3 regions of the Rossellomorea sp. GQ25 genome follow, and region 3 is predicted to be linked to each of the others. Evidence: riboswitches for the same ligand, from Rfam matches in the RefSeq annotation. Region 3 holds a riboswitch; each other region holds the start of a gene.
The links. A riboswitch is a leader RNA that binds a small molecule or an ion and turns the genes downstream of it on or off. The one in region 3 is predicted to bind cobalamin.
Positions count from the first base shown of each region.

Region 1: another riboswitch for cobalamin. It lies ahead of AC6CIB_RS07490 (hypothetical protein); the one in region 3 lies ahead of AC6CIB_RS06170 (acyl-CoA thioesterase).
Region 2: another riboswitch for cobalamin. It lies ahead of AC6CIB_RS01575 (ABC transporter substrate-binding protein); the one in region 3 lies ahead of AC6CIB_RS06170 (acyl-CoA thioesterase).

Region 1 covers NZ_JCAXEQ010000002.1:342,931-353,048, reverse strand. Annotated here, with positions in the region: gene AC6CIB_RS07535 (hypothetical protein) at 243-380, shown strand; gene AC6CIB_RS07530 (GNAT family N-acetyltransferase) at 519-1,073, shown strand; gene AC6CIB_RS07525 (hypothetical protein) at 1,162-1,365, shown strand; gene AC6CIB_RS07520 (hypothetical protein) at 1,399-1,731, shown strand; gene AC6CIB_RS07515 (hypothetical protein) at 1,879-2,397, shown strand; gene AC6CIB_RS07510 (HAD-IIB family hydrolase) at 2,436-3,188, shown strand; gene AC6CIB_RS07505 (DUF2975 domain-containing protein) at 3,821-4,300, shown strand; gene AC6CIB_RS07500 (helix-turn-helix domain-containing protein) at 4,311-4,592, shown strand; gene AC6CIB_RS07495 (IDEAL domain-containing protein) at 4,890-5,114, opposite strand; cobalamin riboswitch at 5,397-5,593, shown strand; gene AC6CIB_RS07490 (hypothetical protein) at 5,770-5,994, shown strand; gene mmgD (citrate synthase) at 5,995-7,110, shown strand; gene prpD (2-methylcitrate dehydratase) at 7,213-8,646, shown strand; gene prpB (methylisocitrate lyase) at 8,665-9,579, shown strand; gene AC6CIB_RS07470 (acyl-CoA dehydrogenase FadE) at 9,686-10,118, shown strand, end outside.
Region 2 covers NZ_JCAXEQ010000001.1:282,944-293,061, reverse strand. Annotated here, with positions in the region: gene AC6CIB_RS01600 (histidine phosphatase family protein) at 1-334, opposite strand, end outside; gene AC6CIB_RS01595 (adenosylcobinamide-GDP ribazoletransferase) at 292-1,083, opposite strand; gene AC6CIB_RS01590 (bifunctional adenosylcobinamide kinase/adenosylcobinamide-phosphate guanylyltransferase) at 1,070-1,651, opposite strand; gene AC6CIB_RS01585 (adenosylcobinamide amidohydrolase) at 1,696-3,156, opposite strand; gene AC6CIB_RS01580 (FecCD family ABC transporter permease) at 3,153-4,211, opposite strand; gene AC6CIB_RS01575 (ABC transporter substrate-binding protein) at 4,174-5,139, opposite strand; cobalamin riboswitch at 5,274-5,471, opposite strand; gene msrA (peptide-methionine (S)-S-oxide reductase MsrA) at 5,759-6,298, shown strand; gene AC6CIB_RS01565 (hypothetical protein) at 6,379-6,531, shown strand; partial or broken gene AC6CIB_RS01560 (phytoene desaturase family protein) at 6,590-6,865, opposite strand; gene AC6CIB_RS01555 (glycosyltransferase family 2 protein) at 7,173-8,288, shown strand; gene AC6CIB_RS01550 (MFS transporter) at 9,140-10,118, shown strand, end outside.
Region 3 covers NZ_JCAXEQ010000002.1:72,739-82,856, reverse strand. Annotated here, with positions in the region: gene AC6CIB_RS06190 (arylamine N-acetyltransferase family protein) at 1-277, shown strand, start outside; gene AC6CIB_RS06185 (hypothetical protein) at 294-479, opposite strand; gene AC6CIB_RS06180 (S8 family serine peptidase) at 613-4,683, opposite strand; gene AC6CIB_RS06175 (helix-turn-helix domain-containing protein) at 5,042-6,292, opposite strand; gene AC6CIB_RS06170 (acyl-CoA thioesterase) at 6,608-7,081, opposite strand; cobalamin riboswitch at 7,229-7,418, opposite strand; gene AC6CIB_RS06165 (hypothetical protein) at 7,678-7,866, shown strand; gene AC6CIB_RS06160 (flotillin family protein) at 8,045-9,550, shown strand; gene ade (adenine deaminase) at 9,914-10,118, opposite strand, start outside.

The DNA.
Region 1 (10,118 bases), 270 kb from region 3:
ACAGAATCTATTTTTGAAAAAGAGATAGGAAGGATGTTCAGGGTGATAGGTGGAGTAGTGTGACGATCAATCATTATTTGATTATACACAATTTCGGTTAGCTTGGTATTGGGGGCTGTCTTGAATGAGGAATTCGCTACTCTCAATCGCGCCTCATGGATTTAACCAGGTTAAGCAGGTAGTAATGAAAATGAAAGAGGGGTGTTCAACATGAAGTTTCTCTGGGGGGTGCAAACATCCTGATGCCAGTTCTGGTATTATTTTTAATTTTTGCTACCTGGATCGGATCCATTGCTGAAGATATTCGGGAGCATTATCACTTTAAATGGGCAGCCCTTCTTCTTATCTTAGTGGGGTACGTATTGTGTACAGTTTTATAAAAAAACAATCGGTCTGATCATCGTATCTTTAAGCCTTGTTATTTGGTTTTTACTATAGTTGGATCGCCCTCCTTGAAAAGGAAGGTTAGTAGAATAATAGACTTGTGAAGGAATTAAAAAATTTGAAGAGGTGTTAAGTTGAAAGATTTTAAGATTAGTTCAGAGACTGAAAGATTAATCATTCGACCATTGAAGGTTGCTGATTATCCTAACTGGCTTAAGGAATTCGAAAGCAGGTCTGCTTCCTCCAGCAGGCATGATTTGGGAAAAATAGATATGAGTGAATGCACGGAAGAATGGTTCGATCAGTTGGTGACGAAGCATCAAGAACTGGCTAGTAATGATGTAGCCCACGTATTTGGTGTGTTTAGAAAAGCGGATCATAAGCACGTGGGAATGGTGGACTTCTCTACGTTATCAAGGAATGATTTTCAATGGGGAAGGATCGGTTACACCATACATAACCAGCATTGGAAGAACGGGTACGGTAAAGAGGCAGTGAAAGCAGCATTACATATGGCTTTTCATGAATTGAATTTCCACCGGATCGAAGCTCATATCAACCTCGATAATACTTCCTCCATAAAGCTTGCTGAAAGCGTCGGGATGGAATTTGAATGCATCAGGAAAGGATTTATCTATGAGTTCGGTGAATGGACGGATAATATGATTTATTATTTGAATGCAGAGTAAGGAAACGGTTCGATAGAGAACATGCCGACTTATCACTGAAGTAGTGTCTGAAGAAAAACACCCATCTATACAAGCGTTGGAGATTCACATGCCCTTTCGTGGAGACTCTGCCTTAGTAAGCAGCCTTTTAGACTTTGAACTGACCGAACAAACTAGTGGGAAAGTGACAATAGGGAACGATCAGTGTACCCTTATTTTTTGCAGCAGTGAGGAAAAGGAGGCGAGTCTGCATTCCGTTGTGTACCTTGCCGATCATGATTTCAGCAACGTCGACCCTGTTCATACGAAGTGAATAATCAGAAGGTGAAAGAGGGAGTGGGAATCAGTGAAGCAGAACCTTTTCAATATGGGGATTTTAATGGTGCTCCTTGCAGCTTGCAGCAATCAAGAAGAAGTAACCGACCCTCACTTTATGTGGAGCGGTAACAAGTATATCACTACCTATGAATCAGTAGAGGAAGAGCAATTAGCAGAACGGATAGGTGTGATAAAAACTGAGGTGAAAGCCCCAGTCGATGAGAATGGGGAAGCCAAAGGTCTTCCGGAAGGCACGAAACTTTACAAAATAGTCGATCAAAACGAAAGTTCCGCAGACATGGTGGCTTATCAAATCGGGAATCGTTTCTATATAGCCAGGAAACTGTTCGTCCATCATTAAGTAGTATGCTTGGCAGGGAGCCACGGGGACAGGCACCGTGGCTCTTTTTGAAAGGAGGAAACAAAAGGGATTGCCTCTGTGGTCTTTTTTAGAATAACCTAAATATAAATGACCTATCTAATCGTTTGAACATAAAGGGGGAATTTGATGTTTTTATTTATCGCATTGGCGCTGCTCTCTCTAAATGTGGCCTTTCTTATATTAAAGCTTGTGGCTCCTTACTCTGAAATGATGAACTCTTTTAAAACAGTGAATGGATTTTGGAAAGCTCAAGTGGCTTGTTTGGCTTGTGTCTTGCTCTTTGTATTTCTGCATTTTTCAGGGGAAGAGAGGGCCAAATGGCATACTAGCCCTGACTATGTTTCAGATGGTAATTTGTATTTGGGTGATGCGAAGGGGAGCATCGAATACAATTCATTTGTGGTGGAGGAAGAAAACTTTGAAACAAATCTGATACTTCCTGAGAAAGCCATAGGTGCAGATAAAGTGCGCCTTCTATTCACTCACGATGGACACGGAAAAAAAGAACCGATAGCGTTACCCCATTCCCGGGATAAGGAACAACCAGTGACGCTGTGGTTTCCTGACAGTGGGAAATGGAGAATGGATATTGAAATAAATGGTTCCGTATATTCTTCAGTTGTTTTGCCTGTCAAAGAGAAATAACCGAATCACGAAATTACACTAAAATTGAGGTGAAGAAAATGATTTTTGTATTTGATTTGGATGGAACGATTTGTTTTAAGGGAGAACCATTGAGTGATGAAATTTGTGAAGCATTAGATGTCTGCAGGGAGCTAGGACACGAAATTATTTTTGCTTCTGCCCGTCCTATTCGTGATTTATTACCTGTTCTGCCTAAACGATACAGACATTTCCGGATGGTTGGAGGAAATGGTGCCTTTACGTACGAAAACGAGAATATGAGCGTACATTCTTTCACACCTGAAGTGACAGATTCTATAAAAAAGATAATCGAAGAAAACCAGCTCACGTATTTGATTGACAGTGACTGGGATTACAGCTATACGGGAGATGCCCATCATCCGATATTTCGTAATCTTGACCCCGAAAAACGCGCTGTAAATAAGCAATTGGCTCACCTGACGAAGATAACGAAAATCGTATTATTTACAACAGACCAAGCCATCACACAGAAGCTGGACCATCTTCCTGTACAAATATATGAGCACGGCAATGAAGCATTGATCGATATTAGTCCTTCGGGAATACATAAGCTGGAGGGGCTGAGACGTTTAGGTGTCCTTCCAGGCGAGTTTATTGCATTTGGAAATGATCATAACGATGGAGAATTATTTAAAAACGCAAAATTTAGTGTTTGTGTAGGACAACACCCGATAAGCGCGAACGCAACTACTGTCATAGATATTAAGGATGTTCCTTCTGCCATTAAAGAAGTCAGTGAACACTACGTTAAAAGAGTAATCAATTCTTAAAAGGAATCTTATTTCATATAAGGGGGTTTATCTGTAATATGGTAAGCTTCTTTTTTTATAAAAGGTCATTGAGTTAGTTGAAGGGTTTTGAAATAATTGGTAGATAGTTGGTTAAAGGAAGAGTAATAAGGAGGAAACGATGAGTAGAGATAAAGATCGATATTTTTTGGAGTTTGCTCTAAAAGAAGCAGAAGAATGATACTGATGCTTCCAATGAGTTTCCCAGAGAGTTTCTTAGAGCATACCTTTTTTGACCTATTAGTAGATGGAGAAGAGGATTACGATTGCCGGAACGAAGGAGGAGGCTCCAGGGGGCATACATCCTATACATACATTGTATCGTAGGTTTACCCGACGATTTTTCAAACATTAATTTCGTTTTTAGAGAATGTAAAATGCCATTTCATAAGCCAACGGGTTTCGAATTTATTACTTAAATGGGGAATTGGGGTCCGGTCTCCACACGTTAAAGTGTCAGCGTGCCGGGGGGCAGACTCCAGTTTTTTTGTTCGAAATGAATATTTGTTTAACGATAACCATAAAAATATTATTAATTATAAATAAATATTTATTGATAAACAATAAATAAAGTGGTAGAGTAAAATCAATAATCAATAAGCGAGGTGCTTTTTATGAAAAGGGAAACACTCTTTTTAAAGATTGCTGTTTTTCTTATCGGGACTCCAATTGTTGCTTTATGCGTCTTGGGGTTACCTTGGTTAGCTATGGATGTAGCAGAAAGTGATTCGAAGCTTGCATATGTGGTGTATGGCATTCTAATCATTATGTATGTATCCGCTATACCGTTTTTCATCGCATTGTTTCAAGCCTTTAAACTATTAAGCTTTATCGATAAGAACAATGCATTCTCTGAATTATCCGTAAAAGCTTTAAAGACTATAAAAAAATGTGCCATTGCCATCAGTCTCATATATGTGGCAGCGATGCCGCTCTTTTACATTCTGGCGGAGGTTGATGACGCCCCTGGTATCATATTGATCGGAATGATCTTTATTTTCGGTGCAGCGGTGATTGCCGTCTTTGCGGCTGTTCTTCAGAAGCTACTGAAAAATGCCATCGATATCAAATCTGAAAATGATTTAACGGTCTGAGGTGAAAACAATGACGATTATAATCAATATTGATGTGATGCTGGCTAAAAGGAAAATGAGCGTAACAGAGCTTTCCGAGAGGGTTGGAATCACGATGGCAAACCTTTCGATCTTAAAAAATGGAAAAGCAAAGGCCGTTCGATTCTCAACGTTAGAGGCAATTTGTAAGGCTTTAGAATGTCAGCCGGGAGATATTTTGGAATACCGAAGTGATGAAGATAATCAAGAGGAACACGATGGGGGAAAGCTTGATGCTTCCGGAGAGATACGAGGCTCACCGGGAGCAGATTGAACGGACTTTGATTCCGATTGAGGTCCGGGAGCTGGATTGATTTGAAAGAGAGGGACGGTTCGCTTGCTGATGAGGCAAGTAAACCGTCCTTTTGGTTCTTTGTATAAAGAAAAATCAACAACTTGTCATGATTACGGAGGGAAATAGGTCATTAGGGTACGTTAAAGCGTCAGGGTGCCGGGGGTCAGAGCGCAGTGTTCAGTCAAAAGAAAAAACAATGCCCCTGCCATAATCAGCAAGAGCATTGTCCTCCTTATCAATAGAAACCAATCGGCTTATTTATATCCAATAAATCTTTTATACCGTTACATCCTTTTCCTCGTGATCTTTACGGATCTGATTTAACTCCTCCGTCAACCGCAGGAATTCTTCTTTGTTTCGATCACGTAAAGATTGGTCGATTTTCTGCTCGAGTTGCTCTTTCCGGAATGTTAGCAGGGCCTTGTCCAAAATCATTTCTGCAAAAAGAGAGTCTATGCCGGGTACCTCGGACTGTGGTGAATTTAGCAAATACTTCTTCATGAAAAATCAACTCCTTGACCTTTTTTCTATTATACTAACCATTATCTCAATATTCAAACATTTTAAACGAAAAATTTAAATTATTTGAAGGGAAGGAAGTTGGAAACCAGTTTCATTTAAGGTTTTGTTAAGTTTGCTATATGGGAAGTAATGTATGCTGAATAAGGATTAGTTGGGTAGTTTTTCCCATACAAAAAAACTCCAGGTTTAGAAAGGAAAATATGTCAAAAAATAAAATTGTTTGTAATTTTTAGAAATATTTGATATGTTTGATTGGAAAACTGAATACGTGTAGAAGCAGGTGTAGAGGGATATGACGATCCTCTACTTAATAGGGAAGTTCGGTTAGAGCCCGACGCTGTCCCGCAACTGTATTTGGGAGCGATTCGAAAAGCCACTGTCTTTAGAAACTTGAAGATGGGAAGGTTCGGAGAGTGATGATCATAAGTCAGGAGACCTGCCTGTTTCAGCACACATCAATACCTACGAGGATAGGGGGTGTTAAGTGCGAACGAGTGATCAACATTTTTTGTTTTGGCTTTTTGGGGGAGCAGAAAATGTTTATTTAAGCATCAGTTCGATCTTAACAACTTCTTTTTAGAAGTTGTTTTTTTATTGTCCATTTTTAAACAAGACGGATTCGAGGTGAACTTCTTTGTTTGGAACAGTTGAGTATTTTACCGATTACTTCAAAACGTGCATTATGAACAACTTCAGTGGAGAAAAGACACTTATGCTTTCTTCCAATTATCAGCGTTTGACAAAAGAAATCATGATGCGGATAGAAAAAAGAGAAGAAAAAGAAGTTTGTCTGAGCAATCTTGAAAGGGCTTACAACAAAATGAGTGAAGAGTTATTTGGAGATAGGAGGAAGAGATAATTGGAAGCTAAACAAAAATTTTTCCCCGGACTTGATGGTGTTGTTGCAGCAGAAACCAAGATCTCGTTTTTAGATACGGTACAAAGTGAGATTGTCATCCAGGGTTATGACCTTATTAAACTATCACAATCTAAAGAGTACATGGATATTGTCCATCTACTGCTGGAAGAGAGTTTGCCGGATACTGCAGAGAAAGAAGCGATGGAAAAGATGTTGAAGGGTGAGTATGAAATACCTGGGGAACTGCTTGAAATATTCAAACAGCTTCCGGGAAATACGCATCCCATGGATGGGCTTAGAACGGGAATATCAGCACTTGCTGGATATGACAACAAACTCGATGATCGTTCATTACCCGTGAATAAAGAGCGAGCTTATCAACTTCTTGGAATGGTGCCCAACGTTGTAGCGAATAGCTACCGGATCATTCACCAATTGGAGCCGGTCCGTCCAAACGAAAACCTTTCATATAGTGCAAATTTCTTTTATATGATCACTGGGCGAGTCCCCTCTCTACTGGAAGAAAGGATATTTGACCGTTCTTTAGTTCTTTATAGTGAGCATGAGATGCCGAATTCCACCTTCACGGCGAGGGTGATTGCGTCTACTCATTCTGATTTATACGGTGCCTTAACCGGTGCTGTCGCTTCCTTAAAAGGGAACCTGCACGGAGGGGCGAATGAAGCGGTTATGTACATGCTTAATGAAGCAGGCAGTGTGGCAACATTTGAAGAGCTGCTCGAAATGAAAATGATGAAAAAAGAAAAGATCATGGGATTTGGGCATCGTGTGTATATGAAGAAGATGGATCCAAGAGCATTCATGATGAAGGAAGCGTTAAAAGAACTATGTGATGTAAAAGGCGACCACCTTTTATATGAGATGTGTGAAGCTGGAGAGAGAGTAATGGAGAGAGAGAAAGGGATCTATCCGAATCTTGATTATTATGCAGCTCCGGTCTATTGGATGTTGGGGATACCGATTCCACTATATACTCCCATTTTCTTTAGTGCCAGAACAGTCGGACTTTGTGCGCATGTGATAGAGCAGCACACCAATAATCGACTCTTCCGTCCGCGAGTACATTATACAGGCGAGCGACGTGTATTTAATTAAACAACTGGGGAGTTGTAACGTCGCCCGCCTGATGCAAATGGATATTTTGGCGAATACCCATTTATATCATAAATAACTTCTAACAGAAAAGGAAGGTATCTCATGCTAAAAACGAGCGAAACGACGAAAACCGATGTGTTATTGGAAGAAATAGCCGATTACGTATTAGATAGAGACATCACAAGTACGGAAGCATATGAAACGGCACGCTATGTATTGTTTGATACGCTTGGATGCGGAATTCTCGCTTTGAAATACCCGGAATGCACGAAGCTTCTGGGCCCTGTCGTACCTGGGACAATTGTACCTAATGGGACTCGTGTGCCCGGTACGTCCTTCGTCCTTGATCCTGTGAAAGGGGCATTCAACATAGGGTGCATGATCCGCTGGCTGGATTACAATGATACGTGGCTCGCTGCGGAATGGGGACATCCATCTGACAACCTTGGAGGCATTCTTGCTGTAGCGGATTATGTAAGCAGAGTACGGATTTCGGATGGGAAAGAACCTTTACAAGTTCGGGATGTGCTCGAAATGATGATCAAGGCCCATGAGATTCAGGGAGTACTGGCGTTGGAAAATAGCTTGAATCGTGTAGGGCTCGATCATGTTCTGTTTGTGAAAATCGCAACGACAGCTGTTGTCACGAAGATGTTGGGTGGATCTCGTCAGGAAATCATAAATGCGTTATCGAATGCATGGATTGACAATTCAAGCTTGCGAACATATCGACATGCACCGAATACAGGCTCGCGAAAATCCTGGGCAGCAGGAGACGCAACAAGTAGGGGCGTTCACTTGGCAATGATGGCTGTAAAAGGCGAAATGGGCTATCCAACCGGGCTTTCAGCGCCTGGATGGGGATTCCAGGATATACTCTTCAATAAAAAAGAATTGGTGCTGGGACGTCCACTTGAATCCTATGTAATGGAAAATATACTGTTCAAAGTATCTTATCCGGCAGAATTCCATGCCCAGACAGCAGCTGAGTGTGCGGTCAAGCTCCACCCATCAGTGATTAACCGACTTGACGAAATCGATGAAATTAAGATCATGACACATGAATCAGCTATACGCATCATTGATAAAACAGGTCCTCTTCATAATCCTGCGGATCGCGATCATTGTTTGCAGTACATCACAGCCATCGGATTGCTCAAAGGCGATATCAAAGCAGAAGATTATGAAAATGAAACAGCCCTGGATCCAAGAATCGATGCCTTGCGGGAAAGGATGACAGTGGTAGAAAACAAACAATACAGTGAAGATTACCTTGATCCGAGCAAGCGCTCAATCGCAAACAGTGTACAAATTCGTTTCACAGATGGATCCGTTACCGAAAACGTAGAATTAGAGTTTCCATTAGGACACCGCTTCAGAAGAGACGAAGCGATTCCAAAGATTAAGGAAAAATTCATGAACAATATCAAGACCCACTATTCAAGTAAACAACAAAGATTGATAGAAGAAGCCTGCTATGACAGGGACAAATTAGAAAGCATGAAAGTGAATGAATTTGTAGATTTGTTCATCTAGAAAAGGAGGATGGCCAAGATGGCATGGATTGTAGACCAACCGTTAGCACAAACAGAGCTTGCCGACCAATTTCAAAAATGTATCTCCAGTGAATCGATTTTGCAAATACCTGGCGCGCATGATGCGATGGCTGCCCTCATGGCAAAGGAGGCTGGTTTCTCAGCACTTTATTTATCGGGAGCCGCTTACACAGCAAGCAGGGGACTTCCGGATCTCGGGATGATGACGTCAACTGAAGTCGCAGAACGCGCCAAAGACCTTGTTCGTGCTACTAATTTACCGGTATTAGTCGATATAGATACGGGTTTCGGGGGATATCTGAACGTCGCCCGTACGGCTAGAGAAATGGTGGAGGCTCATGTAGCTGCCGTTCAATTGGAAGATCAGCAATTGCCTAAAAAGTGCGGACATCTAAATGGGAAACAACTCGTATCCCCGGAAGAGATGGTTCAGAAGATCAGGGTGATCAAAGAGGTGGCTCCTTCATTGATTGTCGTAGCCCGTACGGATGCCCGCAGCAGCGAAGGACTGGAAGGTGCGATAGAAAGAGCGGCGATGTATGTTGAAGCAGGTGCCGACGCGCTCTTCCCGGAAGCCCTTGAATCTGAAGAAGAGTTTCGACTGTTCCGGAACCGAATCCAAGTTCCACTTCTTGCTAACATGACCGAGTTCGGGAAGACCCCTTACTATACTGCTGAAGAATTTCAGGACATGGGCTTTCAGATGGTCATTTATCCTGTGACTTCATTGCGAGTGGCGGCAAAGGCTTATGAACGGATGTTCCAGCTGATCAAAAAGGAAGGCACTCAAAAGGAAGGAATCCAGAACATGCAGACAAGAAGCGAGTTGTATGACACCATTTCCTATTATGACTTTGAAAATCTGGATGAAGAAATCGCAAAGACACTCCTAACCGATGAACATAAATCGTAAAGCACAAATGGTAAAAGAAGATCGTGATACGAATCAATTTTAGCATGTAATCGATTCAACGCTTTTGGTTGATAAGCATAACAAGTCGGAAGCGAGGAGGAAAGGGATGGGCGAAGCAGAACTTCAAGCTAGTGAATGTTTATTTACTCATCATGGAGAGGACATTGAAGTATTTACTCCGGAAGATTTTAATGAGGAAGGTCATCTCATATCGAAAACAACAGAACGATTCGTCAAAAACGATGTAATTCCCCTGCTTGATTCGATTGATCAGCATGATTACGCCACCGTTAAAAAATTGTTCAAAGGAGCAGGGGAACTCGGTTTGCTCAGTATTGAGGTTCCAGAATCTTATGGTGGTCTGTCACTGAACAAAAAACTTTCAGGGCTTGTAGCAGAGAAGATGGGATTTGGCGGTTCGTTCAGCGTATCCTTTAATATTCATGCAGGCGTAGGTACACTTCCGTACGTATATTATGGAACAGAGAAGCAAAAACATAAGTACCTGCCAAGGCTCATATCTGGAGAATGGATTGGAG
Region 2 (10,118 bases), on a different contig from region 3:
GAGAAATGGATGGGTCCATTAACCATTCTTGATAAGCAGCGTCATCCTTTAAGCACTCATAGGTTAATCCTTCCCAGTCTCCAAAGTGTATCTCTCTTAAAAGGGATGAAGAGTTCAATGGAGCATGAGGAAACAGAAAATGAGCGGTTTCTAAACAGCGGTTAAGATCACTCGAAAAGCAACGTTCATACTCTTCACAAAAAGTATTTCGCCTTTTAAGTAATTCGATTCCTTTTCGAGATAAACTGGAATTGGTCCAGCCGAGGTATTTCCCCTTCTCATTTTCTTCTGTTAAACCATGGCGAATACATGCAATAACCATATAGTCATCCATAAACACAACTCCACTCCCTCTACACTGCCCCCGATTGTATCACCGGTCATACCACCAAACCATTTAATGGTTTTAGAATAAACAAGCCAGAATACAACGAACGTCACCATGGTGAATAAAGCATATAGATTAATCAAGTCTAAAAGGAAGCCGCCAATCCCACCCAACAATAAGGCAAGAACAATCCATATAAGATCATAAACCCTCACATTCTTGCTGAATCCACTTCCCATTCCTGATGTCTGGGCTGGAGGAATAAGAATGAGACTTGCCCCCATGACCATTCGACTAAAAAAGGGAATCGACACCAGGAACAGACCAATCAATAAAGTAGAATACGTTTGATGAATGGTTTCATAAATAAATAAAAAACGTGATGAAAGCAATACCACCAGTGATAAAACCCCAAAGGCACCTACACGTGGATCCTTCATAATATCTAATCGTTTCTCCCTATCTCTATAGGAAAAAAAGGCATCACTTGCATCCATATATCCATCTAAATGAATCCCACCTGTTAATACGATGGGCATTACCCAAATGAAAAACGATAATCCTAAAGAGCTAATATGAGTATAAGAATCCAGAAATACATATACTCCTAAATGAAGCATACCCAGGAATAGACCTAAAAGTGGAAATGTACGAACCATCCACTTCATTTCCCTTTTTCCTACTGAGAATTCTTTACGGATTGGCAGAATCGTAAAAAACTGAAGATTAAGGAGGAAACTTTTAAATAGGATCATACTGCAACCGTCCTTCCTCATTTAGACCCCTCTTTTTCACAACAGGGATCCCCGCCGTCATTTCAATCGCAACACATGCTTTTTTCACCATTCTTCTATGTAATGCACCAAGTGTTTTCTGGAAAGTAAGGAGACCGTTTGAATCAACTGGAAGGTCAGAAACCAATTCATTACTAACCAGGAGCAGTACATCAACTCTATTTAGTAATTGAATGATAGACTGATAGATTTTCTCTTCTATATACTGACCTTTCTTCTCTCCATTACCATACAGCTCATTTGTTAAAAGAGTTGTGAGGCAGTCTAACAGAACAACGGAGTGTGGAGGAATGTCGTTGATTATCCTTTCAATCGAATTGGGACATTCAATCGTCGTCCATTCCACCTTATACTCTTGCCGGTCTTGCTGGTGTTTTCTGATTCTTTGCTCCATCTCCCTGTCAGTGTTCACTCCACAAGCAAGATAGACCAATGGAACGTTTGACTTTTTGTTCTCTATTGCCCATTTCTCAGCAAAAGAGCTTTTGCCGCTTCTAACCCCTCCGGTTATAAAATATAGGGTTCCCAAGCCGATTCCCCCCTCTTCTCAATCACCCTGTCATTGAAATAATTCTACTCTGTTTGATCCAAATAGCGTTGAATGGCTTTTTTCGTTACCTCATACACACCGCGCCCAATCAACTTCCCTATCGGTGTAATCGGCCCAGCAAACGGTTCCAGTCCACCTTTTTGACTGGAGGCAATCAGAATACTGTCGGTCGGTGTCCCGGTTGCAAGCTGACCTGTTCTTCTGTCCCTCACATTCATGTCGTGCAGGGCTCTCACCTTCGCTTCTGTTGAAGTTACAAGGGCTTCAATATATGCCTCATCTGATAAATTCCCATTTATAAACACCCACGTATTTATCGTGCCCGGCTTAGACTCTATACCATATTGATAACTTGTTGACACATCAATAGCATTTCCAATACCAGCAGTCACAACAACGAACACAGAATGCCCATGTGTCTCGAAACGATCGCATACCATATTATTTAAAGGAAGAGCGGTCATCATACCAACTGAAAAAGATGAATCAAGGTCTTTTTGAACAAGAAACCCCTTCATATCCTCGTGATAGTCCGAGCAGTCATAATCTGCAGGGACTCTGCGGTTGATAAAGTGCTTGTACCAGCCGATTCCTGCACCAATGATCCCTGAGGACATACATTTAAGTGAAAAAGGTGCAGAGAAATGTATATAATCTTCCTCCACATTGAGGTAATGTTCATCTAAAACGGGGTCCTCGATCTCACCCTCCTCTGGAATGATTACCATTTGAGGTTTTGCCACTAAAGGGTGAGCCTGTTTTTGAACCTTTGTATGATACACCTCTTCGATATACTTCTCTTTCAAGACTTCTTCTGGATGATGGAGAAGTTTTGTTCTTCCTTTGTCCAGTAGGAGTAAGCGGTCACAGTATAAACTTGCTAAATTTAAGTCGTGAAAGATCGCGACTACCGTTAATTTCTCTTGAGCCGTTTGATTTTTAATTAAATCTAACAGTGATTTCTGATACGAAAGATCAAGATGATTAGTAGGTTCATCAAGCAACAGGACCTGCGGCTCCTGAGCGAGAGCCTGGGCAAGGAATACCCTCTGCCGTTCTCCCCCGGACAACTCATGAAGAAAGCGGTGCTGAAAGGACGTAATGCCCGTTTGATCCATTACCTTCTCTACGATTTCAGTATCTCGTTCAGTCGTTCCTTTTAAAAAACCTTTTTGGTGAGCATATCTCCCAAGCATAACCGTCTCCCTCACTTCATAGGAGAAGGATTCTGTTGATATCTGAGGAAGTACCGCTACTTGTGTGGCCAAATCCCTTGAAGAAAAATGATGCAGTTTTTTTCCTTTTAATGTGATGTTTCCATCCATTAATGGAAGCAGACCTGTCATGGCTTTTAACAGCGTCGTCTTTCCACTTCCGTTCGGTCCAAGAATCCCAAAGAATTCCCCTTTATCTATATGAAAATTCATGTCTTCCACGATTATTTTATCGTTATATCCTACTGTAACACCGTTTACATTTATCATGATGAAAGCCCTCTTTTCTTCAGGAGAATATAAGCAAACATCGGGGCACCGATAAGAGCTGTTATCACTCCAATCGGAAGCTCGGTTGGTGCAATGATGGTTCTTGAGATGAGATCGGCCAACACGAGAAAGCCTCCACCTACGAGGATGGACAAAGGAAGTAAGTGTCTATGGTCATGCCCTACTATCCTTCTTAGAAAATGAGGGATTACAAGCCCCACAAATCCAATTGTACCTGAAACGGCGACAGCCGCTCCCGTCAGGATACTACCTGCAATTAAGATGAGGAGTTTTCTTTTTTGTACGGATATTCCGATATGATGAGCTTGTTCTTCACCAAAGCTCATACCATTCAGTTCCTTGCCATTGAGAAACAACACTATCACTCCAATTAAGAAAAAGGGGAATATAATCGTAATGTAATCCCACCCTCTCATGGATACACTTCCAAGAAGCCAACCGATGATCTGTCTTAATTCCTCTCCAGTCAGGGCAATCATTAAAGATATAAGGGAACCTAAAAAAGAACTGAAAATGATTCCTGTTAATATGATGGTTTCTACCTTCATGGTTCTTTCAACCTTCTGTGCAAACCATAATACAAAGAACACGGTTATAATCGAACAAAGAATACTGAGAAAGGGAAGCGTAAACTTCCCAATGAACGGAATGCTCCAATTAAAGAACAACGTAATAACAGCGCCGACCGATGCTCCTGAAGACACACCCAATGTATATGGATCAGCCAGCGGGTTGCGCAATAGTCCTTGAAAAGAAGCTCCTGCAATTGCTAAGGAGCTTCCAACCAATAATGCCAATAATACTCTGGGCAATCTTATTGAGTACACTATATTTACAAACATTGGATCAATTTCTTCCGGTAAAGGGTATCCAAGCCATTTAGCTCCAACGATGAACAAGATATCCTTCGGTGGGACAGAGACGGTTCCAATCGAAATACCGGCAAAGAGAGCGAATAGTAAAAACGATACAGCCAACCCGTATGTTATCCAAATTTTATTCTGCAAATAACTCCGGATAGATCGACTTTGCAATTTCCTCTACTCCTTCAACTAATCTCGGACCAGTACGTGTGACCAGATCTGAATGCACGTCATGGACATCTTCATTTTTCACAGCGGTTACATCCTTCCAACCTTCTCGGCCCATCACTTGTTCTTTAGGATTTTCACTATAAAAACCATAGGTTGTAATGATGACGTCAGGATTTGAAGCGATGACCGCTTCTTGGTTAACTTGGACCCATCCCTTCTGATCACTCATCACATTTTCGGCATTTACAAGTGAAAGCATTTGATCAATAAAAGTATTTTTCCCTGTCGAATATATGTCAGGTGAAGGTGAAACCTCTACATACACGTTTTTCTTTTCAGTTACCCCACTGACTTTTTCCTTAATGGATTCTAGATCCGCTTTCATCTCAGAAATGACGGATTCAGCTTCATTTTTCTTGCCGACCAATGTGCCGATGTTTTCCATCGTGGTGTACACTTCCTCAAAGCTATTGGCATCACGGACGATATATATCTTTACCCCTGCATTGCGAAGTTGTTCTAACCCCTCTTCTGCCGACACAGCAGAGGACTCATGAGCAAGAACCAAATCCGGATTCAGACTGATAATCTTCTCAACGTTAAATTCCATTCCACCTATTTTTTCTTTCTCCGCCGTTTCTTTTGGGTAATTATCAAAATCTGAAACCCCAACAATTTCTTTGTTTAACCCTAACTCAAATAAGATTTCTGTGTTGCTTGGAATCAATGAAACAATATGCTTAGGTTGCTCATCCAGCGTGACTTTATTATTCAGGGCGTCGTTTATTGACAAAGGAAAAGCAGATTGTCCCTGACTGACTTCCCCGCTATTTTTTTTCTTTTCTACACTTTCACCATCAGTACCGCATGCTGAAAGTAGTCCTAGAGATAATATTAGTGCAAGAATGATTTTGAATGTGTGTTTCATGCGTTTTCCTCCTGTTATTGAACTTATTCCAGACAAAAAAAACATCTCCAGTGGGACTAGAGATGTTGTGTAAGATGCATAAAAAGGTTTTGGACCGTTAACCATGCACATTACACCTTTCTATCCGCGTAGTTTGGTGCGAAAGACATTAGGCAGGTCTCCTGGCTCATGGTCATTGTTTGCTGCACCTTCCCATACCTATTGGTATAGTGGCATTCATACAGCTCACTTCCATTTACAGTGGCGGGACCGCGTTGGAATTACACCAACTTCCCTATTATGAAGCAACAAAGTTTGCTACCGAAACCTCCGCTTCACCTAATCTCGTATCATATGTAATAATTGTTGCGTTCACATGAATTATACACAAGTTATCATCGTTAGTGAATTGATTTTTATGAATTTGTTGAAATTTGCGGGATGATTGAACCTGCATAATGTAAGTTGATCGTGTGCTTGGGCAACCGAATAGGAAAAGAGCTTTGGATTATGTGAGTTAAACCATATAGGCAAAGAGTTTGAAGCTAATTGATTGTCGCTTCCTGCCTTTCATGATAGAATCTGTTTCAAGTTATCGCTTTACTACTTTAGAGTGGCACATTTATAGGAGGTTTTCGCAATGAATGAAAAAAAAGAGGTTGCTACTTTTGCCGGGGGTTGTTTTTGGTGTATGGTAAAACCATTTGATGAACTACCGGGTATTATTGACGTAGTATCAGGTTATTCAGGGGGCCATCTTGAAAACCCTACCTATCAGGATATTAAAGCCGGTAACAGCGGACATTATGAAGCTGTTCAAATCACCTTCGACCCTGCTCTCTTTCCCTATGAAAGATTATTAGAATTATACTGGCCGCAAATTGACCCCACTGATGATGGAGGACAATTCCATGACCGCGGTGACCAGTATCGCACAGCTATTTTCCATCACAACGAACATCAAAAACAATTAGCAGAAAACACGAAGAAGGAAATAGAAGAAAGCGGACGATTCAAAAAACCAATCGTCACACAGGTTCTCCCTGCCTCAACCTTCTACCCGGCAGAAGAATATCATCAAAAGTTCTACAAAAAGAATCCCGATGAATATAAACAAGACCGGGCGAAATCAGGTCGTGACGAATTTATTGAGAGTCATTGGGAAAACCCAAAAGCTTAAAGGCTTTAATAAAATTTATCCTACCGAGAGAATGAAAAAAACTCCTTTCGCCAAACTAATTGGCAGAAAGGAGTTTTTATATGAAGAAAAATGATCACGTTAAAGAACATAAAGTGCAAGTCGTTGGATATGAAGGTCCAGGGAAACTAGTGAACTTCTTTGATCCCTATCCAGCTGAAGACGAGGCGAAAGTGAATAATTCAGATACGGTAGATAATCATAGTTCAAAATGAAAGTGAAAATAAATAAGGTGATGGTTATCATGAATCAAAGCATTACCTTTCTTCTACTTTATCCAATAAAATGGTTTACCTTCATTTGTTCATCTAAGATCCATTCCGCCGTAAGTTGTCCAGAAAGCGTGACCGTTGGTACACCTCCACCTGGATGGGTTGAACCCCCCACAAAGTACATATTAGAGAGCACTCTGCTCTTATTCGGAATCTTGAACCCTCCGTTAAGCTTTCAGTCTGTGACAGTACCATAGATCGATCCACCATTTGCCCCATAAAGGGTTTGAAGGTCGTTTGGAGTGAAGGAATATTCGTATTCTATATGATCCCTTAAATTGGTTACGCCCTTTTTCGACAATCGTAAGTCATATCCTTCTGAGGCAAGACGGATCGCTGTTGACATACCTCCTAATCCTCCACCTCCTACTATTACTTTCTTATTCATTTCATTTCCTCCTCACGAGAAAGATCGTTTTCGACTGAACGCCTATTCAACTTTCCATTTGCCCATTTTGTATGACCCCAAAAAAATTTGACATGAATTAATACACACAAAACATCCAATCCTGATGAATAAGGGTATTACCTATAACGAAAATGGTTAAAATGTCGGTAAAATCAAAAGATTTGAGGGTGAAAAAATGTTTATTTGGTTATGGTCTGTTATTCTTACCGTTTTCCTTTTTACTAGAATCCCTACAGTCAAAAAGTCCATTCATGTAAGGAATAGTTTTCTCGTAAAAAAATGCTCCATCATCATTCCTGCCAGAAATGAAGAACTGACGATTGGAAATCTATTAACGAGTATTCAGAAGCAATTTATTCAGCCGTTTGAAGTGATCGTTGTAAATGATGGATCGAAGGATCGAACGAAGGCTATAGCTGAAGGGTTCGGAGCAACAGTCGTCGATACTCCTCCTCTTCCAAATGGATGGAACGGAAAATCTTGGGCTTGTTGGAATGGGGCGGAAGCATCAAAGGGTGAATTCTTACTGTTTGTTGACTCAGATACATGGTTCGAGCAAGCAGGACTTCTTAGAATATGCGAGACTTATCAACGACAACAATGTCAGGGAGTTCTGAGCATTCATCCCTATCATAAGATGAATAGTGGATATGAGACATTATCCATGATGTTTCATTTAATGGTATTCGCCGCAACAAGTGTCACCCATCTCCTTTCCGGATTGGTCAGACCTTCGGGTGGGTTTGGTCAGTGCTTCCTGTGTTCAAGAGATGTATATCAGCGAATCGGTGGGCACGAAGCAATCAAAGGAGATATGGTGGAGCATTTTGCATTAAGTCAACGTGCAAAAAAAGGTGGAGAATTAGTGGAAGCAGTCAGCGGAAGCAATGCCATATCCATGAGAATGTATGGGAACGGTTTGAGTGAGTTATTCCACGGGTGGTCGAAGAGTTTCGCTTCCGGGGCAAGATCGACAAACATCATCCTTTTGGGACTATCTTCTATGTGGATTATCTCTCTCACTTCTTTTGTCATACATTCGCCGGAAATGGTATGGACAGACCCATATATTTATATGATTCAGTACTTTTTTTTAAGTGTTTACTTGTATTTCATCCTTAGTAGGATTGGAAATTTCACCATTTTTGAGACGCTCTTATTTCCAGTCCATATTCTATTTTTCCTGATGACCTTTTCCCACTCGGTGTTTACAACATTTTTTACGAAAAACACAAAGTGGAAGGATCGATACGTCTATTTAGAGAAAGGGAAGGATGAAAAGATGAAATGATCATCCTTTTTAATATTTTTCGCATGGGTAAGTATTCATTTCGTTGTTTCCTTTTTGACATCCGGATTGACCCCCAAACAACTCCAAAGGTTGTCCCCCATCTTTCAGCCTCTTGAACTGAAAGCCGGGGGTGGCATGTTTCGGTTTTTGAAGATTAAAAAATGGAAGAAATAAATACCTGGTGCAGGGGGATGGTTTCGTGGTGGTGTCAATATGAATGAAATCGGTCTCTCTTCTCAACAGGGTCGGATCGCCTTCCTTCTCGAATTGAATTGTGCCGAATTATCCCACTGGTTGCAAATGATACCGACACCATTCTTTTTCATTCTAAATAATGGAGTCGAGTCCTGGGTAATGTTCCTATAAGGGAATTTTATTTAACCTACCCCTTATTCTCGTGCAGCCCTACAATCGAATAAGTATCGTAAAGATAATGGTTCAATATTCTCCGTCAAAATCTCGCCCATCAGGGAATCTAAGTCCCCACATTTCTAACCATTTTACAAATAGTGAATAAATTTTTAAAAATTAGACCATTTTAAATGATAAGAACCGAGGAAGTCCTCCACTTCAATAGCCATACATCACCCGATTTGCTCGGTTCCCTCTTCTAGTTCCCTCCTTCTTCCATATAACCCATATGTAGATAATTGTCGAACAAATAAGTCTCTTCTTTTTCTCATCATTATGCTAAACTAATTGCATCAATTATGAGGAGGAAATAACATGCAAAAAACGTTCAAAACACTTTCAACATTTCAAGGAGGAGTGAACGTTTAAGTTCCTTATACATGAAACGACGCTCCTTCTTCCGGGACAAATAGTACAACATTAGGAAGCAGGAGACATATATGGACAAACGAACGATTGCATCCTATAATATCCGGATGCTATTTTGGATTTCTTTTTTTGGTACGATCAGTTTTCTTCAACCAGTCTTGACTTTATTCTATTTTGAAAGAGGATTAACTTCTTCTCAAATTTTGATTCTACTCATGCTTTGGAGTGGAGCTGTTTTAATTGGAGAAGTTCCAACCGGAATGTTTGCTGATCGGTTTGGGGCAAAGTATTCCTTTTTATTTGGATCTGTGCTTAAAATCCTTAGTATTGTGTTTCTTTTATTTGCCTATGAGCCTTGGATGTTTTTCTTATACAGCTTTATAAATGGGTTTAGCGTGACTTTTTTTTCCGGGGCTGATGAGGCTCTTATCTATGACTCACTCAAAGAATCCAATGAAGAAAATCGCATGGAACATGCAATGGGCAAAATTCAATCTGCCACATTTATCAGTATGTTGATTGCGGTTATATTCGGTTCTTATTTAGCTAAAGATTTAGCTGACAGCCAATTTAATCTACTCATTATCTTAGGTTTAGCATTCCATTTAATAGAGGTATTCTTCGTCCTCAAGATTAAGCAGCCCTCTATGGACTCCTTCAATAGAGAGAATCCTTTTTCTCAAATTAAAAGTGGTTTGCGCGTGATTCGTCAAGCACCGGAGCTTTTGCTGATGTTTCTAAACGTAACATTGGTCTTCATTCCTGCAGGTGCTGTTTATCAATACTTTGATCAGCCCTTGATGAAGGAGGCAGGGTTGCCTGTTTATTTAATTGGTGTTTTTTATGCGATTTCGGCAGTCACGGGTTTTCTTGCTTCTAATTCCATTGGATGGATGACTGCAAAGGTTTCGAGGGTGAAGCTTATGAGTGTATCTGGTTTGTTAGCCGTAGCAGGTTTACTATTATCCGCTATGTTTGGTTCATCATTATGGATTGTTCTAGGATCTTTTTTCGTATTAAGACTCGTTCGAGCCATCCGTTATCCGATAT
Region 3 (10,118 bases):
GAGAACCGGATATGCTTTTGATTCGGGTGATCCCATAAAGGATGTCACTCAGTTGAATGACATTCAAACAATTATTGCCAACCATTCAGATTCCCCTTTTAACAAGCATCCATTGCTGACAAAACGGACGAATGACGGGAATGTGACCTTAACAGACACGTCCTTTACCCACTGGAAGGCCGGAGGATTAACGAAAAAGGAGATAGACCTTGAAAGTTATAAAGAACTGCTGAATTCCTGGTTTGGTTTCCAGCATACTAAAAAAAACCCGGAATAAATCCGGGTCTGATTATTCACTTCCCTAGTATGGACATGATGCCTTTATAGATAAGGAATAGTGAGAATATGAGAATAGCTAAAACGCCTATGATGTCCGTTACTGGGGATACACTTGCTAAGAACGTACCTGCTAAAGGAACCTTCAACAATGCGAAACCGGATAGAATACCCGCTACTAACAAAAGAATAAAACGATCCATTCTGTTCCCCCTCCTTTCGAGGTATTATATGTTCAAGGTGATAGGAAGTTGAACCCATTCTTATGTCAAAATTCATAAAGAAAAAAGGAATGAGCCTATTCGATAGGTTCATTCCTTTTGTTTCATCAATGAATTATAATCCCAGTTCTTCCAAAATAGAATCAAGTGTTTTTCCATCTGCTGACTCTACTGGAGTAGGTGCGTCCTCAACTTGTTCATTCTGTAATAAATAGTTTTTCTGAACAAACTTGATATCATTCGCATCCACCACCTCATCGAAATTGATGTCGGCAGCACGATTATTTGTATTCCAGGCATCCTGAATGGCGATGGCATCATGGATGTCGATGACGTTATCCTGGTTGACATCTCCCCCGACAGGCTTCAGGTTCGTAGCTCTATGATACTTTCCATAAAGCTCCCCATTGTACTCATAACCGATTCTTTCTGTGTTTTTGGTCAAGAAGTGGCCAGGCACTTGAACTTTTACTTCATATGGATCTTTGCTTAATGGAAGTTTCCCGATGGAGTACTCCCCATTTTCCGTGATGGAAGATGGATTATAGACGTCTCCGGATGAATTCTTGAATTCGATGGTGGCACCAGCTTTGTTCCAATCTTTCTTGACATTGAAGCCAGATCCACTATCAAATCCTTCCGGGCTCACAAACCCTGTTATTGAGTTAAAGTCCGGATTGACAGCGAGTTCAGCACCAGCATGTAATAGATCCATTGCTTCATTGTTAGAATTCGTTACGGTAACAGTTGGATCCAAGGCGTCTAATTTAGTGAACAGTTCATCTTGAACCTTCACTTGCACATCAACAATTGCGCTATGATCAAATGATTGAATAGGTTCATTGAACGTAACCTTGATCTGGTTTCCATCAAGGGTCAGCGAAGCTTTATCGGAAAATTCCCCGGATAACTTGGCATCGACCACTTCTGGTTGAAATCCGTAATAATCTTCAAATGTCCAAGTGGCTTCCTTTGCATCTTGAACATTATCCAGTGCTAAAGTTGCGTGTACGGTTTCACCAGTTGTAACGGTTTTCGCATCGGTTTTCAGATACGAATTTGGTGTACCTTCTTTAATGAAGAAATAGTTCTTCATCCCACTATTGTTTCCAGCCATATCATAGCCCTTCATTCTAAAGTTAAGAGCTTCCACGTTCTCATTCATCGCAATTTCTTCGACAAACTTACCGTTTTCATCCATATAAAGCGGGGATGATGGGAACGGTGAATTCCAATAATAAATCATAAAGTTTTTGGATTGATCTGTGTCAATTCCTGCTTCTTGCATGTCTTCAATAAGTGGATCTGTAATTTCAATCTCAAATGGATAGGTTTCCTGACCTGGTTGATATTCAAGGAACGGGGATTCACCATCCAATGAACTTTTGAAGGTTGGTCCTTCTATATCGATGAAGAAAGGTTCTGTTTTCGTTTTCACTTTCCCTTTGGGGTCGGTTGTCACATATTTTAAATTGTAATGTCCAGGCTTGGCGATGGTCACATCATCAGCAACAGGATGTTTTTTATCCCCTGTAAATGCATGGTAGCCACCCTGGAATGCACGTAATAAGTAATTGTTATCAAGTAAAGCACCCTGCAAGTTAAGTGTACCGATCAATCCTAAATCTTCACCTGATTCTCCATCCTGAAGGATCAAATCCATGCTTTCCATCGTTGAACTCAGATTGAATTCAAGAAGTGCAGATGGATAGCGATATGGATCAAAACCATGTGTGTACTGAGGAGGTGCAAAAGCAGGGGACAATAATTGAAGTGTATTAAAGCCCTCTTCTGATCTTTTTACACTAAATGGAACACGGTAACTTTCTGAACGGTCGTTTTGGTTCGTTACGACCAGATACCCTTCATATATCCCCTTCGCAGCGGTTTTCGGCATCGTCATGAATAGGTTTGAGGTCTTTTTCTTACCTCCATTTACCTTGATGGACTTATCAGTCGTTACTTGAACTCCATTTTCTTTAAGGCTAAGGGTGCCTTCCTGTATATTTTCTTCAACACGAATGTCGAATGTTTTCTTTTCACCACTATTATTGGTAATTTCAAAACTTTTTTGTACGCGGAGGTGAGTTCCTTCAGCCACTACTTGATTCCCAAAGCTCAGTCCTCCTGTCGGATTGTCGATCGGGATCAGTTCTTCACCGCTAGGAAGCAACGTCTCATCTTTGATTTGGATCTTCGTCTGACTGTGAAGGGCTTGGTACGGATCCACTCTTCCAGCACCAACCTCAAATACGCTGTAATCTCCATTCAATGGATCAGCAGAGTTCATGAGTAGGGTTTTAATATCAGCAGGCTCAAGATCGGGATTTTCTCCTAAAAGTAAAGCTGCAACCCCCGCAGTGAAAGGGGAAGCCATAGAGGTACCTGATAATCTAGAGTAAGCATACTGATAGTCATCCGTTTTTTCTGGATCGATCATATATGAAGGGAAGGTCGACAGAACGCTGACTCCCGGTGCTACGACTTCCGGTTTCATATCATAGCTTTTGTTAACAGGACCCCGTGAACTGAAATCCGCTAATTGATCACCTTTCGTAAAACTTTCTTCTAAATGAGTGAAGGTGAAACTGGTCGACCCACTGGTGATCGCTGCTTTCAATTCTTCTCCTGCAGCTTTCGTCATGGAGAAGGCAGGAACATAGTTTACAGATTCCCCAAGATTATAACCTATATGACCCTCTACATTGTTATACATAATGACAGCATTGGCACCATGTTCTTTTGCGAATTTCACTTTGTCATTCAGAGCAAAATCACCACGCTGAACGAAAGCGATCTTTCCTTCCACGTTTTTATTCTCATAATCTTCCGGATATCCTAACCCGACATCCACCAGCTCCAGTGTTTGCTCTTCTAAACTTGTAAACTTGTGGGCGAAGCCTCTGGCCATACTCACAATATCGGTGGTCCAACCATTGGAACCTTGTCCTGTAAATGTAGTTTGTGAGACAGGGACATCACTTGCCCCTACGGTTAAAGCCAAAGCTGCTGTACCAGGTGAGCCGAGCGTAAAGTCATTTGGACCTGAATTCCCTGCAGAAACAACGGCAGTGACTCCATTTAAAACCGCATAATTAAGGGCTGTACTGGTTGGATAGTAAGGGTCGTTAATAGCGGCACCCAATGAGAGGTTGATGACATCCATTCCATCTTGAATCGACTTCTCTATACCGGCGAGGACGTCTTCGGTGTAGCCGCTTCCGTATGGACCGAGAACCCGATACACATATAGGTCAGCATCAGGGGCAACCCCTTCAACAGATACTTCACTATCATTCTCATTTTGTCCTACAATCGTTCCCGATACATGGGTACCGTGAGAGGTGTAATACGAACTTCCTGTATAACTGAACTCAGGCTCACTCGTATTCTTCCAATCTTCATAGGTGGCTTCCATGGGATCAGAATCATCGTCAACAAAATCATAACCGCCTTTGTAGGCATCCTTCAGATCAGGGTGGTTATAGTCGACTCCCGTGTCGATTACCCCGACTTTAATCCCATCTCCCGTTATTCCTTCCTTATGTAACTGATCTACCTTTAAAAATGGAATGCTTTCCACAGACGTTGTGATTTCCCTCTCAACATCTTTTGGGAGATCTTGTTGAACGGGATCTACCGTAAATGCCTGATTTTTATACACCGCTTTGACAGCTTTGGAGTTAAGCAGTAGCTCTACTTGATTGGCTGGAAGTGTCATCGCCACCCCGTTATACGCGTCTTTATAGATTTGGGTAATTTTCGGCGCTACCTTTTTTCCTTTTACATTACTAGTAAATAGATGCTTTGTTACATCTTCCTTAAAAATCTTATGTTCTTTCTCTACCTTTGCCTCAGCATCCGCTTTCTTGAGTTTTTTTCCTTTTACGGCCGCTTCTAAAACAGCTACATTGCTCGGTTTAGATTGAAATTGGACGATAACCGAAATCTCTTCACCGGATGCTAAATCACTCTGTTGAAATCCTTGAAGGCCCATTGTATTAGTTAATTCCAATTGATGTAAGGCTTGTCTCTGCTCATCAGTCAAAGAAGATAAAATTGTTTCTGCTTCCCAATCAGCAGCTGTGGCTGTTGGAATGGAATAGGTCGATATTGGAGATAACATTAATCCTGTGGATAATGCAATCACAGCTGATTTCTTTGCAATGGAAGATCCATTCATCATTTCTACCTCTTTTCTGTAATATTAGATGGTGATTTATCGAAATATTGGTTCAATTCATATTTTAAAGGAGTTTGAACTTGTTTGTATGGGGGTTTACTTCGAGACTAATGAACTACATAATTGGTGGGATTTTTAACCTATAACTGATTTTCCGTGGTTTCTGCAGGATAAAAGTTGTGAAATAATGAATTGGTATTGGGGTTGCAAAGGGCTTGTTTGGATGAATATTATGCAAAGAGGACGATTAACTTATAATATAGTGGTAAAATGAATTGATTTTCTAGTGTTCCATCTACTATCTTTCAAAAAAAGAATGATAAAAAGAGACAAGTCATCCTTTTATCATTCGGAAGGAGCATTATTCTAATTCATAATAACTTATTTCGCTGGACATCTTATCGGATGCAAGCCGGAAACCCTTTTCTGTTTGCCCGGTTTTAACATAATATAAAAATAGTTGTCTTTCATAATGCTGATACATCAATTGACTTCCCGTTTTTTTGAAATGGGGGAGAGCTGTATTTTCAATATACTCATAAAGTTCTTTTTCATTTCCCTTTAGGGTGAGTAAGTAAATCTCAAAGAATACGTAAGTGGGATCCTGATGCTGAGTTGCCATTTTTAGTCCTTTTGTCGCTAAATGATTGAGCTCTTCGGAAGTAAGTAAATTTCCTTTCATACAAGCAAGTATATAGCCGCTAAGTGTTACCAAATAATGTGACGCAGGGGTTTCCTCATTAATAAGTTTTAATGCTTTTTCATAGGATTCTTTTGATTCAGAATATCGTTTTCTCCTAAAATATTCGAATCCAAGATTGTTATGGATCTTATGTTCCCTTTCCTTGGAATTAACGGATTCACAGACTCTGAGGAGCTTATCATACTGTTGTTTGGTTTCTTCCATATCAAAGGGTTCTTTGGCATTCAATTGGATTAAAATTAAGGTTTCAGAATCGATAACCCTCAGGATATTTAATGTTTTTTGGAAAAAATGCAAAGCTCTTTGCCCATAATAATAGGCAAAGGTGTTTGAATGAATGGAATGATACGCTAATGCCAAATGAAAATAATATTCGGAGTTCGGATATTCATCGTCAATCTGTTTTAATACTTTAATGCAAGAGTTAAACTGCCTTGTTGAATGATGATAGATTCCCTTGACATGCAACAATAAATTTTGTTCAAAAGGAGAAAGAGAGTAGTTTTTATGTTCGAACATGTCCATTATTTCTTTTGCTTTTCCATGTTTATTCAAAAATAGATAATACCTTGCCAGGAAAAGATTGTATTGAACAATGAAGTCTGATAGAAACCGTAAAGGTTCTTTTTCAATTTCCCCTTTTAATTGATGGATTTCATTGGTTCGAATCATAATAATCGCATCGTTCCATTCTGATAACTTAACCTGTAAGGAATGATAGCGAGAACGTTCAACATCCATATTGATTCCAAGCTTTCTTGCAAGTAAATCAGTAATTTCACTGGAATACTCTGTGATTCCTCTTTCAATTTTACTTAGATGCGTGGGGGAGCATATCCCCTGTGCAAGCTGCTCTTGAGTCAAACCCGAATCTTCGCGATGAAACTTAATTAATTTACCTTCAATCATACTACACCCCAAATGAACTATTTTATTATTCATTATAGGGAAAATTTTCTCGGTATTCTATAGGTTTAGAACAAGACGGAGGTCTGAAGGCAATAACATCCAAATAGCATCTCTATAGTGTTTTTCTCTTTTCTTCCTGAAGTTCATCCTGTACTTCTTTCACCAGAGGAGGGGAATCCTGAATGACTTCCCGCTATATAACCAACCCCGTTTTCATTCCAATTAGGATCCAATAGACTAGCCCTTTTAAACACTCAAAGCCTAGATAAGCTCTGAGTGTTTTTGTTTTTAGGATAGTCAGCAATCAGCGACTGTTTACAAAATAAGCGCACGATTTTTTCTATGCTCTTTTCTTAAAGGAGCCGTTTTGAAAAGCCTCGATTCTTCTTCTGTCTTTGGAATGACCTTTGGCACCGGCTTTGGTTTTCCATTTTCATCAACGGCGACCATCGTCAGGAATGATTCAGTCGTCAGGGTTTTGACACTCGTTACGAGATTCGTAGAAAACACCTTTACATAAACCTCCATTGATGTTCTGCCTGTAGAAGTGACGTATGCCTCGAGGCTTAACGCATCACCGACTGTTGCAGACGACAAAAAGTCGACGGAGTCAATCGATGCCGTAACGACGACTGAGCTGGAGTGCTTCATTGCTGATAGTGCCGCAATTTCATCAATATAGGAAAGGACTTTTCCTCCGAAGATCGTTTGCATATGATTGGTGTCCGGTGGCAGCACCAATTTTGTTTGTATGGTTCGTGAACGTTCTACCGAATAAGCTTGTTCCATTTTCTCATCTCCCAGTTTAATTTCCGAAATAAAAAAAGCATCTCCTTTTAAAAAGAAGATGCGGCTATTTCAAGCGAACGTCCAGAATCATGTGATTCCTCATGTGGCTCAATTAGCGCAACACCCTCCTATCTCCCGTAGGAACTTCTGTGTTCTTCCCATTTGGCAGGTCTCCTGGCTCAGCGTCAACGATTTCGCATTCCTTCCCATTTCAATTCGAAACAGTGGATCCATACGAATTCTCAGCCTTACAGTGGCGGGACCGCGTTGGACTTTCACCAACTTCCCTTTTAAGAAAATGAACTTAAATCATCTTCACCAATGAGCAATGATTAAATTGTGAACGCATTTATTTTATCATAACCCTTAGTGAGTGAGGAGAATGATTAGGGTAAAATTTATAAACAAGTGCTTTTCAAAAAGGTAGTGAGATCTGAAAAATGCCACAAGACAAATTGGTAAAGTAGTAGAGTATATCGATCAACATCTAAGCGAAGATTTATTCTTAGAACAATTAGCCAAAGTATCAACCTATTCCCCCTTATCACTTTCAGCGGATGTTTAAAGGGCTGATTGGTGAAACACCAGCAGGTTATGTGAAAAGAACGCGCTTGGAAAATGCAGCGCATATGCTCATTTACGACCCGCAGCTTCCAATCACACAAATTACGTTCATATCATATTTAATCGGTTCCGTACTGTCCTGTTCTTTCTTCCTTATCGCGATTGGAGATCATCTCATCATATTTACCCTGTTAGGGGCGATACACGGCTGGTTTTTATAGTATGAAAGCTCGAACTTTTTAAAGGTTCGAGCTTTTTTATATAAAATTAGGAGATTCACCTAAATTATTGAAACTTTTCTATCACTCTTCCGTAGATAGTATTGCAGCTAGCAATTTTATTAAATATTAAATCAGTTGCTCGACTGATTTATAGAAAATGTTGAGAGGGGTTGTCAGAATGCTAGAATCATTAAGTATTATCGGATTTTTTATGTTCTTGATTCCTGTTCTGGTTATTGCTGCTATTGCAGGAATTGCCTATTATTTCTGGATGAGGTTTCGTTATCGTACAGCCAGATCCAACCAGGCACTGATCATTACAGGACCTAAACTGGGGGATCCTGAGAAGGAAACAAATATTTTCACCGACCAGGAAGGACGTTCCATGAAAATCATCAGGGGTGGAGGGTACAGATTAAGACGTTTCCAAACTTCCACACCTGTTAATCTTACATCCTTCCAGTTAAAGCTATCGACACCGAGAGTATACACAAATGGCGGAGTACCAATCGTTGCGGACGCAGTGGCGATGGTGAAGGTGGCAGACACATTAAATGGGATTGCGAACTATGCTGAGCAGTTCCTTGGTAAGGATCAAAAAGAAATTGAAGATGAAATCATCGAGGTACTGGGAAGTAATCTTCGTGCGATTCTTTCCAAAATGACTGTTGAAGACATTAACAGCAACCGTGAAAAATTTAACGCTGACGTATCAGAAATTGCCCAGAAGCAGCTGGATCTTATGGGCTTCAAAATTACGTCACTCGGGTTAACTGACATAAGAGATGCAGACGAAGAAAATGGATACTTAAAAAACCTTGGTCGTCCACGTATCGCCGAGGTCCGCAAGCAAGCTGAAATTGCAGAAGCAAACACCGAGCGTGAAACCCGTATTCACCGTGCCCAAACCGATCAGGAAGCGAAAGAGGAAGAATACAAGCGTCAAATTACCATTGCCCAATCGAAAAAAGAGAAGGACATCAAAGACGCAGCTTTCAAAGAAGAAACAGAGCGGGCAAGAGCAAAATCGGAACAGTCCTATGAGTTGGAAAAAGCCAAACTTACCAAAGAAGTGAAAGAAGAAGAGTTAACGCTTCAATTCCTTGAACGTGAACGTGCCGTGAAGCTTGAAGCAGAAGAATCAAAAGTTCGTAAAACAAAAGCCGATGCCGAATACTACGAAACGACTCGTAAAGCAGAAGCGGAAGCGCGCAAGGCTGAAATTGACGGGGAAGCGAAAGCTAAGATCCGCAGAGAAGAAGGTTCTGCAGAAGCCGATGTTATCAGAGAACGAGGTAAAGCGGAAGCCGAATCCCGTAAACTGCTTGCAGAAGCGATGGAGAAGCATGGCGATGTCATCATTACAGAGAAACTAATCGAAATGCTGCCAGTTTTCGCAGAGAAAATTGCCCAGCCTCTTAACAATATTGATTCTGTTAAAATCATTGATTCCGGTAATGGCCAGGGAGTTCCTTCATTTGGGAAAAGCATCACCAGAACGATGCTTGACATGCAGGAACCGTTACGCGAAATGACAGGCATCGATGTAGGTGAATTACTGAAGTCGTATGCAAACAGAACCCATGAAAGACCTTATCAGCCAGCAATTTCAGAGTTAGCTGACAAGGAAGTTGCTGTGACGACCGAAGAAAAAGAGTCAAAAGAAGAAGGTCAAAGTAAATAACGAGAATGGAGATGTCTCAACAAAGGAGACATTTTTTTTCTTATGGAAAATCGCTTTCTTTGAAGTGCCTAATCTATTCCAATAAAAAGAGCCAGGCACGAAATCATTTGTGCTTGGCACCTATTATGATGAAATAACTGTACCTGGTACAACTCGGATGAATTGTACCAGGTACAGTTATTTATTTAGGTTCAACTGCTGATAAATCATGAAAAATCAGCAGCTGAATATAGAAAGATATTTAACAGGTGAAACCAACGGAAAATTTGCCTGTTAAAAATATTCGAAGAAATTCAACAGTTGAATGAACAGCAATATTCAACTGTCAAAAAAACATTAAAATTCAACAGTCCAACAAACCTATCAACCTTGTATCCCAACCTCAATATGCCGGGAACTTTTAACATCAATCAATCCTAAATCTGTCAGCTTCAACTCAGGGATCACAGGCAAAGTGAGAAAAGAGAGAGTCAGAAATGGATTAAAGTCTCCGGAGAATCCTAATTCTACAAACGCATTTTTCAAATCGCTGAGCCCTGATACCACTTCTTCAAATCCCTGGTCGGAC